2 regions of the Parvibaculum sp. MBR-TMA-1.3b-4.2 genome follow, and region 1 is predicted to be linked to the other one. Evidence: riboswitches for the same ligand, from Rfam matches in the RefSeq annotation. Region 1 holds a riboswitch; the other holds the start of a gene.
What was found. Region 1 has a riboswitch for cobalamin ahead of ACSSVQ_RS06865 (TonB-dependent receptor plug domain-containing protein). Riboswitches for the same ligand answer to the same signal wherever they lie in the genome.

Region 1 (5,394 bases):
CGACTCCGACGATTACTATCAGTTCGAGGGCGGCATGGCCGCTGCCGTGACGGAGCTGAAGGGGGCCGAGCCCGTGCTCTATCACAACGATCACTCGCGTCCGGAAACGCCGAAGGTCCGGACGCTCGCCGATGAGATCGGCCGTGTCGTCCGCGCCCGCGCCGCAAACCCCAAATGGATCGCGGCCGCGATGCGCCATGGCTACAAGGGCGCCTATGAAATGGCAGCGACGGTGGACTATCTCTTCGCCTTCGCCGCCTCCACAAGCGCAGTCGCAGACCATCACTTCGATCTCGTCTTCGACGCCTATCTGGGCGACGAAGCAGTGCGGGGATTCCTGCAGGAGAACAATCCGGACGCGATGCGGGAAATAGCCGACCGGTTCGACGAAGCCATTCGTCGCGAATTGTGGCGTCCGCTGCGCAACTCGGTTGCCGCCACACTCGACACCCTTTCCACCCAAAGGAGCGTTTGATGAGCAAGGTTTTGACGGAAGAAGAACGCACGGCTCGACATAACGAGAAGATGAAGAAGAAGAAGGCCGCCCATGACCGCATCGTGGCGGGAAAGACGGTCGAGAAAGGTCTCGTCGCCGTTCACACCGGCAAGGGAAAGGGCAAGTCCACCGCCGCGATGGGCATGGTCTGCCGGGCTATCGGGAACGGCATGAAAACCGGCATCGTCCAGTTCGTGAAAGGTGCGTGGGAAACGGGCGAGATGAAAGTCTTCGAGGCCTTCCCGGATCTTGTGGAAGTTCACGTGCTGGGTGAGGGGTTCACATGGGACACGCAGGACAGGGAAGCGGACATTGCTGCTGCGCGGCGCGCCTGGGATCAGGCGAAATCCATGATCGAGGACCCTGCCTATCGCATGGTGCTGTGCGACGAACTCAACATCGTTCTGCGGTACGGCTATCTGCCGATGGAAGAAGTTCTGGAAACACTCCGGAACAAACCGGCCGACACGCATGTCATCATCACAGGCAGGAATGCGAAGGAGGAGCTGATGGAGCTTGCCGATCTCGTGACGGAGATGAAAGAAATCAAGCATCCCTTCCGCGCAGGGATAAAGGCGCAGGCCGGGATCGAATTCTAGCCGCCCTTCGTCCTGATCCGGGAGACGGCATGTCGCAGAAAATCGACGGCTGCGGGAAAGGACGGTCCGCCGCATACCGTCAATGAAGAGGGCATGCGAATGACCTGCTCTTTCCTGAACAGCCGATCGAGAACGGGATGATGAAGAACCTCGGAGCCGATATCGCCTTTGCCGAGCGCCTCCGTATCGAGAATGAGGAAGTCGGGTCGTGCGACGGCCAGTTCTTCGAGCGAGATGCGCGAGATGGAGGACCGGCCGAGCTTTTCCGCTTCATTGCGCAGGCCCGCATATCGCATCACATGGGAAATAATGCTTTTGGAGCCGGAGACATAACCTCTTCTCTGATAAACAAGCGCACTCGGTGCATCGCCGCGAAGAGGCGGGGCCGATGCTGCCTTTTCGATCTCTCCGATCAGCTCGCGTGCCCGTTCCGGCTTGCCGAGGAGTTTTCCTACTCGGCGCGTTTGCTCGATCATCTCCGGCGCGCTGTTCGCTCGTTTGATCTCGACAACCTTGTAGCCGAGCCGGCGCAACATGGCTTTCGTGTCGGTATCGCGAAAACGGCTGCCGATGATGAGGTCGGGATCGAGTTTGATGATGGCTTCCGCCGCGCTGGGAACGGTCATGAAGGCGCCGGCCTTGTCGGCGAGGAAGGATATGCTCCTGTCTTGCGCAAAAATCGTCAGCGCTGCGATTTGGGACGGGTCGGCGAGGGCTAGCAAATACTGGTCGGCACAGACATTGAGCGACACGATCCGGTGGAATGTCTCCGCATGGGCAGGGCGTTGCGTCGCGACAGCGAGGCAGGCAAGGAGCAGGAAATGAAGTGTAATACGGGCTAAGCGCAACTGGGCGTCTCTTTCTTTCACCAGCACCGGAATGCCGGTGTTTTTATCACAATCCCGGGACACTTGAAGTGACGGGATGCTCTGTCGAAGAGCTGGGCCGATCTGGACGAGGTCTGTTGTGTCTATTGCACAATTCGTAAGTGAGCGTCGAAACATCAAGTGGCTGTCCTTCTGGCCGGTTCTGCTGTCATTACTTCTTGTTGTCGGGTTGGGTGCGCTGTTGGTCGGGCCCGTATCGATATCGCCGGAACAGGTGTTTCTTGCCCTCACAGGGCAGGGGACAGAGATCCATCGCGCAATCGTCATGGAAATCCGCCTGCCCAGATTGTTGCTTGCCATGGGGGTCGGCGCGACGCTGGCCATGGCCGGCGCGGTTCTTCAAGGCTATTTGCGAAATCCGTTGGCAGACAGCTCCGTGCTTGGTTCGTCGAACGCGGCGGCATTCGGTGCGGTGATCGCGCTCTACTTCGGATATGCGAACAAATATCCCTTGCTTCTCCCCGGGCTCGCCATCGGCATGTCGTTTCTCGCCTTGTCCTGCGTTTTCGGCATGATGCGCCGCCATGTTTCCGCAGTGGCGCTCATTCTCGCCGGCCTCGCCGTTGGTTCGCTGGCGGGCGCTTGCATCTCGCTCGCGCTCAATCTGTCATCCAATCCATTCGCCATGTCGGAAATAGCGTTCTGGCTTTTGGGCTCGCTTGAAGATCGGAGCAAGATGCATGTCTGGCTTTCGCTGCCTTTGATGATGGTTGCCTGGGCGATTTTCTACAGCCAACGCAATGCGCTCGATGCGCTTGCTCTGGGTGAAGAGGCGGCCGAAAGCATGGGCATCAACATGCGTAGGCTTCAGGGGTGGATTGTTCTTGGGGTATCGATCGGAGTTGGCGCGGCCGTTGCGGTGAGTGGTGCGATCGGCTTTTTGGGCCTTGTCGTTCCCCATCTTCTCAGACCGATGGTTGGACACCGGCCCTCCCGTCTACTGCTTCCCTCGGCGGTTGCGGGTGCATTGCTGCTTACGCTGTCGGACGGTTTCGTCCGTCTACTGCCGACCCCGAGCGAGTTGCGTTTGGGTGTCGTCACGGCGTTTTTCGGCATTCCCTTCTTCATTTATCTCCTGATCCGGCAGAGACGAATGTTCTGAGGGGATTTGGCCAAAAGATTGTTGCCGGGCATATGTCTCATATGTAATGTGCCGGTCAGGTAGTGCCCGCAAGGGATAAAAGGGAATCCGGTGAGCCGCTAGTCGGCAAATCCGGGACTGTACCCGCAACTGTGATCGGGGAGCCCACCGTAAGAAGCCACTGAAGCGAAACGCTTTGGGAAGGCACGGCAAGGGCGATGATCCGAAAGTCAGGAGACCTGCTACCTGCGTCGCCCCCCCTTTGGCCGGGACTAGCCGAAGGAGCGGAAACCCGTAGTGGCGACAACCGTAAACTGGGTTGAGTGCAGGGGATTCCGCGGCGGGCTATGCCGTATCAGACATTGAGAACTTTGTGCTCACCCGTTTGTCAATCGGGGGCTTAGGCCTGCCTAACGGGGTGAGATTATGCACCAGACTGTTTTCCGCCGGGCGCTGCTCGGCGCGACAGCGCTTGCCTGTATCGCATTGGCGATGCCGGCACATGCACAGGAAAATTCGGACGATTCTGATCAGAATACGGACGGGATTGTCGTCACATCCACCAAGATACCCACTCAGATCGAAAAGACCGGCTCCTCCATTTCCGTCGTAACCAAAGAGGAAATGGAAGAGCAGCAGACGCGCCAGGTGTTGGACGTGTTGACGACGACGCCGGGCATTTCCGTCTCGCAGTTTGGTGCGAAGGGCACCGATTCTAACGTGCGCATGCGCGGACTGCCGGGGCAATATACTTCGGTTCTGATCGATGGCGTCGAAGTGTCCGACCCGAGTCGTTCGCAGACGGCGTTCGATTTTTCCCAGCTAGGGACCGCAGGGATCGACCGGATCGAGGTGCTTCGCGGATCGCAGAGCGTGCTTTATGGCGGAGAGGCCGTCGCCGGTGTCGTCAATATCGTGACAGCCCGCGGGCGCGGCGACTTCAAGAGCAGCGTATTTGGTGAGGTCGGAAGTTACGATACCTACCTTGTGGGCGGTAGTACGCAGGGCGGTTTCGACGATGATCGCGGCGGCATAAATGTCAGCGCGCAGTATCTGGATACGGGCGGGTTTTCTGCTGCGGATGAAAACCTCCCCGGCAATAGCGAGGGCGAGGATTACGACAATATCTCGTCGCTGGGCCGGCTGGACTATCAGCTGACGGACCGTATTGGCATCAAGGGAAATTTCCGCTACGCGCAGGGGACGTTGAACTATGACGCCTCTAGCGGTTCCTACGGAGACGATCCGGACCGGGGCGATGATTTCCTTCAGTATTCCGGCCGAGGCGGCGTCACCTTTGCGACGCAGGATCGCTTTTTCGTGGGCGAGGCGGGTGTCGCCTACAGCTATTCGAAGCGGGACGGTTTCGATAACGGCACGCAATCCTACTATTACATCGGCGACCGTGTGACCTATGACGTTCAGGGAACGCTCACCTTCAATCCGGACAATATTGTCATTGTTGGTGCCGAGCGGAATGAAGAGAGCTACGAGTCCGATTCCAGCCCGGCAGGCGCCGATGTCTGGACGAATTCCTGGTTCGGCATGTACCAGTTCAGCCCTGTCGAGAATCTCTATCTCTCGGCAGGTGCCCGTCTGGACGATCACGAGGCATTCGGCGTCTACGACACATATCGCGCTACGGCGGCTTATCGCTTCACGAGCACCGGGACGACAATCCGGAGCAGCTATTCGACAGGCTTCCGCGCACCGAGCCTCTTCGAGCTCTATGGCAAGTGCTGTGGCGACCCGAATTTCGGCAATCCGGATCTCAAGCCGGAGGAAAGCAAGAGCTGGGACGCGGGTATCGACCAGCTTTTCCTGAACGGGGATGTGCTGGTTTCCGTTACCTACTTCAACATCGATACCGAAAACGCCATCAAGTATAGCGGTACCTTCGGTACGCCGGCTCCCAACTATTTCAATATCGCCGGAGAGTCGCGCTCGCGCGGTGTGGAAGCGAGTGCCGACTGGATGGTGACGAACGATCTGCGGCTGAACCTCGCATACACCTGGAATGTGGTGCAGGACGCTACGGGTAAGCGCTACGACAACGCACCCCGTCATGACATCAATTTCAACGCGAACTACGTATTGCTTGGCGGTCGCGCAAACGTAAATCTCAACGTACTCCACACGGTGGATACTCGCGATAGCGGTAATACCGTGCGTCTTGACGACCCCTTTGTCGTCAAGCTCGCGGCGCGATATCGCTTGTTCGACAATCTCGATATCACGGCGCGTATCGAAAACCTCCTCAATGACCAATACCAGACTGAATACGGTTACGGCACGTCCGACCGCGCTTTCTATGCTGGTCTGAAATACCGG
Region 2 (5,394 bases), 380 kb from region 1:
CATGCGATGGACCTTCTGATGTCGGCGCGCAAATTCGACGGGCGCGAGGCCGAACGCATCGGTCTCGTCAATCGCAGCTTCGACGCCCAGCATTTCATGGACAATGTGATGGACTATGCCCGCACACTCGCGACGAGCGTGTCGCCGCGGTCCATGACGGTGATGAAGCGGCAGGTCTGGAAAGCGATGTTCCAGGATTTCAATACCGCGCTCGCCATCGGCGACGATGAAATGCAAAAGAGCTTCGCCAGCGAGGACTTCAAGGAAGGCGTTGCGCATTTCGTGGAAAAGCGCGCGGCGAATTTCACCGGCCGCTGAACCCCGGCCAGAAAGAAAAATGCCCGCCCCAACAAGGGGCGGGCATAGTCGCGTTTAGGACGACGTGCCGTCAGAAGGAAACGGTCACACCTGCCAGTGCTTCGATGCCCGGGGCCTGGAAGCCATTGGCAGGCTCGTATTTCTGATCGAGCAGATTGTTGACCCGCGCCGTCAGCGTCACATTGTCTGTGAGCTTCTGCGACCCGGAGATGTTGACGATGGTGTAGGGCGTCGGGTTTAGGTAGTAGCCGAAGCCGTCGCGCGGAATGTCGCGATAGGGATCGATCCACTGAATATCCGTCGCAAGCGATGTGCCTTCCATCGGCTGCCAATCCGCCGTGAGGCCGATCTGGTGACGCGGGCGACGCGAGAACGCCGCCTGAAAGCTATCCGTCTTCAAAAGCGTGTAGGTGTAGTCGATCCGGGCCGACACGTTTTGCATCACGTCGAAACTGACGAATGCCTCGATCCCCTTGGCGGTAAAGCCGGGATCGTTTTGCGTCGTGGTGCCTGCCGAATTAGTCACGATCGGATCGTCGATCTGGGTCTGGAACCATGTGACGCCGGTCACAAGGGCATGATCGAAGAAGCCTTGCTCGATGCCCGTTTCCCAGCCGCGGCTCTTCTCGGGCTTCAGATTGGGGTTGCCCCGGAATACGCCGAAGCTGTTCGTTGAGAAACCATGGAGCTGATAGAGCGATGGCGTTTTGAAGCCTGTGCCATAGCTCGCCGTGAAGCGTGTATCGCTATCGGGCAGATAGTAGGCAGGCGCGATAGTGAAGGAGAAATGGTTGTCGTAGTCCACCGGCATGTCGTAGCGCAGATTGAGGTTCAGGAAGAGCTGATCGGCAAAGTTCAGATGCTCGCCCGCATAGACCGCAAACTGATCTCTGTCCGCTTTGCTTTGTTCATTGATCCGGTAGGTGGGACCGAAATCGCGGAAACCATGGGCTTCGTACTTTTCGTGCCGGTAGGTGGTGCCAAAGGAAAGCGTGTTCCAGTCAAGCAGATCATAGCTGTTGTCGAATGCGGCGTTGAGCGTTTCCGACGTAAAGGTCACGTCGTTGGAATAGATGGAGCCGCCTGCATCGGGCTGATCCTTGTTCTGGCCCTGCTGATGTAGATAACCGCCGGTCAGCGTCGGACGCCATTTGCCGCCGAAGAATTTTCCCGAGAGCTTGCCCGATATGAGCAGTTTTTGCTGGTCATATGTGCTGTTCGGGTTGTCGTAGAAGGGTGTGAAGGAGGCGTTCGATCCGTCTTCATCCGTATCGACCGAGCTGTCGACGAACTGCGCGAAGATGGAGCCTTTCACATTTTCGCCGAAACGCTGGCCGATATTGCCTGAGATGGAGGTGGTCTCGTTGCCGTCCTTCTCCTCAGGCTGTGTGCCGCGTATGCGGGCAGGCGTGATGTCGGAGCCGTCGGTCCGTTCATGCGAGGCGGCAAAATAGTAGTTGGTCGAGCCGAAACCGCCGCTCACCGAGCCATTTGCATTCAGTGTGCCCAGCGTGCCGCCTTCGATGCTGGCGTGTGTGGACAATGCGCCTGTGCCGGATTTGGTGATGATGTTAATGACGCCGCCGATTGCCTGGCTGCCATAGACGCCGCTTTGCGGACCGCGCACCACTTCGATGCGCTCCACATCGCCAAGCGAGATATTGGAGATCGAAGCCGCGCCGCTGGGAGAAGACGGATCTTCTAGCGGTAGCCCGTTCATCATCACAAGCGTTTGGTTGGAATTTGATCCCCGCATGAAAATGGACGTCTGGGCGCCATGCGGACCGCTCTGCACCACATTGAGGCCCGGCACGGTTTTCAGCGCATCGGTGAGGCGGAGATATTGATGCTCCTCGATGTCTTTCGCGGTGATGATCGTGTAGCTCGAGGTGACTTCCTTGGTGGGAAGCGGTTCGAGATTGCCGGTAATCAGGATGCCGTCGGAAATCCTGTCCGTTTCGGCATGAGCGCTGGCGGCAAAGGCAGTCGTGGCACTGGCGGCGACGGCAAGAAAGGCGATAGATCGCCGGTCGAATTTCAACATGGGTGGACCCCCCGTAACATGATCGCGGCAGACCCCGGCCGCAGGAACCGGTGGAGAGCGCGTATTTACGGGAAGCGAGAGAGAGCCGCTTGTCGGAAAACGCGGCAGGCGGCAGGCTGTCGGGAAAGGGGCCCGGCGACGCGCATCGACCTGACGCGTCACCATAAGCGGAAATCACCGCCCCGTTGGCACACCCCGGCCACCGGCAGATGACGCGCTTTCTGGCAGGTCTCCTGGCTTACGGGTCGTCGGCGGCGTTTCGCCTTCCCGGCCGATCCTGAAAAAGGACCAATGGCCAGTGGCATGTCATGAAACGCAGCCTCACCGATCACAGTTGCGGGGGCAGCCTGGGAATTGACGTGCATCGGCACGCCGCACCCTGTTCCCTCTTGCCTCTTCCTTCCGCCTTTCGGCTTGCGTGAAGAACCATGAAAGCGAGCGGCACTATAGGGGCGTGGTTTTAGGTGTCAAATGAGGGAGAGGCCGTGGCGATCCACACAAGCCCCCGCCACATGCCGCCATTATGGGCTTCCTCATAATCGAGTGAGGGGACGCGGATGAGGCCGAGCCGTTCCATCACCGCCTGCGACCGGAGATTGTCGGGCGCGGTATAGGCCAATACCTTTGTCAGGCCGCAACGCGCAAAGCCGTCCGCAAGCGCGGCCGACGCGGCTTCCGTTGCATATCCGTGCCCCCATGCTTCGCGTTGCAAGCGCCAGCCGATCTCGGTGTGCGGACCGAGAGGATGTCCCGGGCGCGAGGGCATGATGCCCGCATAACCGAGAAAATTGCCCGCAAAGGTTTCAATCGCCCAGCGGGTGAAGCCATGTGTCTCGTAGGCCATGACATAGCGATCGAACTTTTCATCGCTCGAACGCCTGTCGATAGGGCCGCCAAGATCATGCATGACCTCTGGATGAGCGTTAAGGGCGGCGAACGCGTCCCGATCCGGTTCGCGCCACTGCCGAAGTCTCGTCCGGGCTGTCTCGATCAGCATGACGGTACACGCTCATTTTGGGCCGACGGCTACGCCTTGGCGCTGGGCCGGGCCGAAACCGCTGCGTGCCAGCGCTTGAGGTCTTCATGCTCGGGCTTCGGCTCATGCTTCACCCATTTCGCGAAATCGACGCAGACGAGCGCTGTGATGTCGGCGAGGGAGAAATTGTCGACGGCGATATAATCCCGGCCTTTCAGGCGCTCGTTCAGGACGTTGAAGAAACGGGTGAGGCGTACAGACCCGCGCTCTGCGAGTTCGGGAATCTGTGCAAGATTGACGGGGCCGGGCAGGGCGCGGTCCGCCATGCCCTTGGAGGTGTTGCGCAGAACCTCGGCGATGGGCATCAAGCCTTCGAATTCGATCCGCGCATTCCAGCCCATCACCAGACCTTTTTCCTCCGGGGTGGTGCCCAGAAGCGCCGGCTCCGGCTTCACCGCTTCCGCCCAGGCCGCGATACCGAGATTTTCCGTGAGGATGGTACCGCTTTCGAGCTTCAGCGCCGGGACGGTGCAGGCGGGATTGATCTTCTTGTACGCGTCGGAAAGCTGCTCGCCCTTGGCAAGGTCCACCTGCACGTTTTCATGCTCGATGCCCTTTTCGGCGAGCAGGATACGCGCGCGGCGCGGGCTCGGCGCGGCTGTGAAGTCGTAAAGGACGGGTTTCATGCTTTTCTCCCTGAAGGCCGCTTGTCTGCGCGGATTGCCATGGGCGACATGATCCACATCCCGGCTGGCGATGCAAAGACACATCTGCGCGAGGGAGCAGGCAATTTGCGGGCAAGGGAAGGGGAAAACAGAGAATGGTCGGAGTGAGAGGATTCGAACCTCCGACCCCCTCGTCCCGAACGAGGTGCGCTACCAGGCTGCGCTACACTCCGACGTTCTCTGGAGGCGGGTTTATATCGCCTGTACGCGTACGCCGCAAGGCCGGATTCCGTGCTTTTCCGGGGCTCGTCGCAAGCGCCGCCGCTTGCGCGAGCAAAGCCATGGGGCTATGTTCCGGCCCTCTTTTTGGGGCGTAGCCAAGCGGTAAGGCAACGGGTTTTGATCCCGTCATGCGCAGGTTCGAATCCTGCCGCCCCAGCCAATCCGGTTCCGTGCCGGGTCAGTTCCGGATCCGCATCGGGCCGCTCCGGCTAAATCATCCCAATCCGTCATGAAAATCAGCCGTCGCCGGGCTCCCTCGGCCGCGGTTTTCTGTATATGACGCAATGCTTTGAGAGCTGCCTGTTTCTGCGTTGCAGCTAAGTGAGTTCATCCGCTCAAGATGCTATTGCAAATGACTCGCAGTAACGATACAAGGTCCGCAGTTACGAAGTCGGGGCTTTAGCCCGTTTTCTGGATCCCGGGATCCAGGCGGATTGTGCAGGGGCGGATGAGTAAGACAGAAGGAGCAGGGCCGGTGGATCGGCAAGAGCGGACGGCAACGCCCGTCATCCGTTCGGAAACCCTGCTTTCGACGCGCAAGGAAGCTGTGATCGAGCATCGTGGCGAGCACTACCTCTTGCGTGAAACCTCGAAGGGCAAATTGATCCTGACCAAGTAGAAGACCGGGCGCCGCCTGTACTCCGGACGGCGCTTCATCAATCGACAGTATCTCGTCCGAGCCAGCCACTGCCGGTCGCGCCTGCCGCGACAGATGTGCTCAGCCAGCCAGGACCTTTCCACCAGTGAAGGGGGCATCCATGTCTGGCAGCAGTCCGGCAGAATTTTTGAAGAAGCTTGCAACAAGTACCGCGCTTTGCAGCGTCGCGGCGATGGGGCTCGCCGCGCCGGCGATGGCGGAAGACGCCATCACCGCGCCGATCACCGTGACGGCGACGGGCAGCGGCATCACCGCCTATGAATATCCGGGCATGGTGACGGTCATCGACAAGGACGAGATCGACCTCAAACAGGCCTCCACACCGGACGATATTCTGCGCGACGTGCCGGGCGTGATGTTCACCGGCGGCCCGCGCCGCACCGGCGAAGTGCCGTCCATTCGCGGTTTTTCGGGCCCCGATGTGGTGATCCTGATCGACGGCGTGCGCCAG

Region 2: another riboswitch for cobalamin. It lies ahead of ACSSVQ_RS05145 (TonB-dependent receptor plug domain-containing protein); the one in region 1 lies ahead of ACSSVQ_RS06865 (TonB-dependent receptor plug domain-containing protein).

What each region holds. Positions count from the first base shown of each region.
Region 1 is NZ_JBRJHC010000001.1:1,417,421-1,422,814, reverse strand. Features, by position in the region: gene cobN (cobaltochelatase subunit CobN) at 1-475, shown strand, start outside; gene cobO (cob(I)yrinic acid a,c-diamide adenosyltransferase) at 475-1,095, shown strand; gene ACSSVQ_RS06875 (ABC transporter substrate-binding protein) at 1,092-2,249, opposite strand; gene ACSSVQ_RS06870 (FecCD family ABC transporter permease) at 2,152-3,084, shown strand; cobalamin riboswitch at 3,128-3,324, shown strand; gene ACSSVQ_RS06865 (TonB-dependent receptor plug domain-containing protein) at 3,490-5,394, shown strand, end outside.
Region 2 is NZ_JBRJHC010000001.1:1,039,648-1,045,041, reverse strand. Features, by position in the region: gene ACSSVQ_RS05150 (enoyl-CoA hydratase) at 1-318, shown strand, start outside; gene ACSSVQ_RS05145 (TonB-dependent receptor plug domain-containing protein) at 389-2,362, opposite strand; cobalamin riboswitch at 2,569-2,809, opposite strand; gene ACSSVQ_RS05140 (GNAT family N-acetyltransferase) at 2,823-3,359, opposite strand; gene ACSSVQ_RS05135 (glutathione S-transferase family protein) at 3,389-4,024, opposite strand; tRNA gene ACSSVQ_RS05130 (tRNA-Pro) at 4,160-4,236, opposite strand; tRNA gene ACSSVQ_RS05125 (tRNA-Gln) at 4,371-4,445, shown strand; gene hemP (hemin uptake protein HemP) at 4,734-4,904, shown strand; gene ACSSVQ_RS05115 (TonB-dependent receptor domain-containing protein) at 5,044-5,394, shown strand, end outside.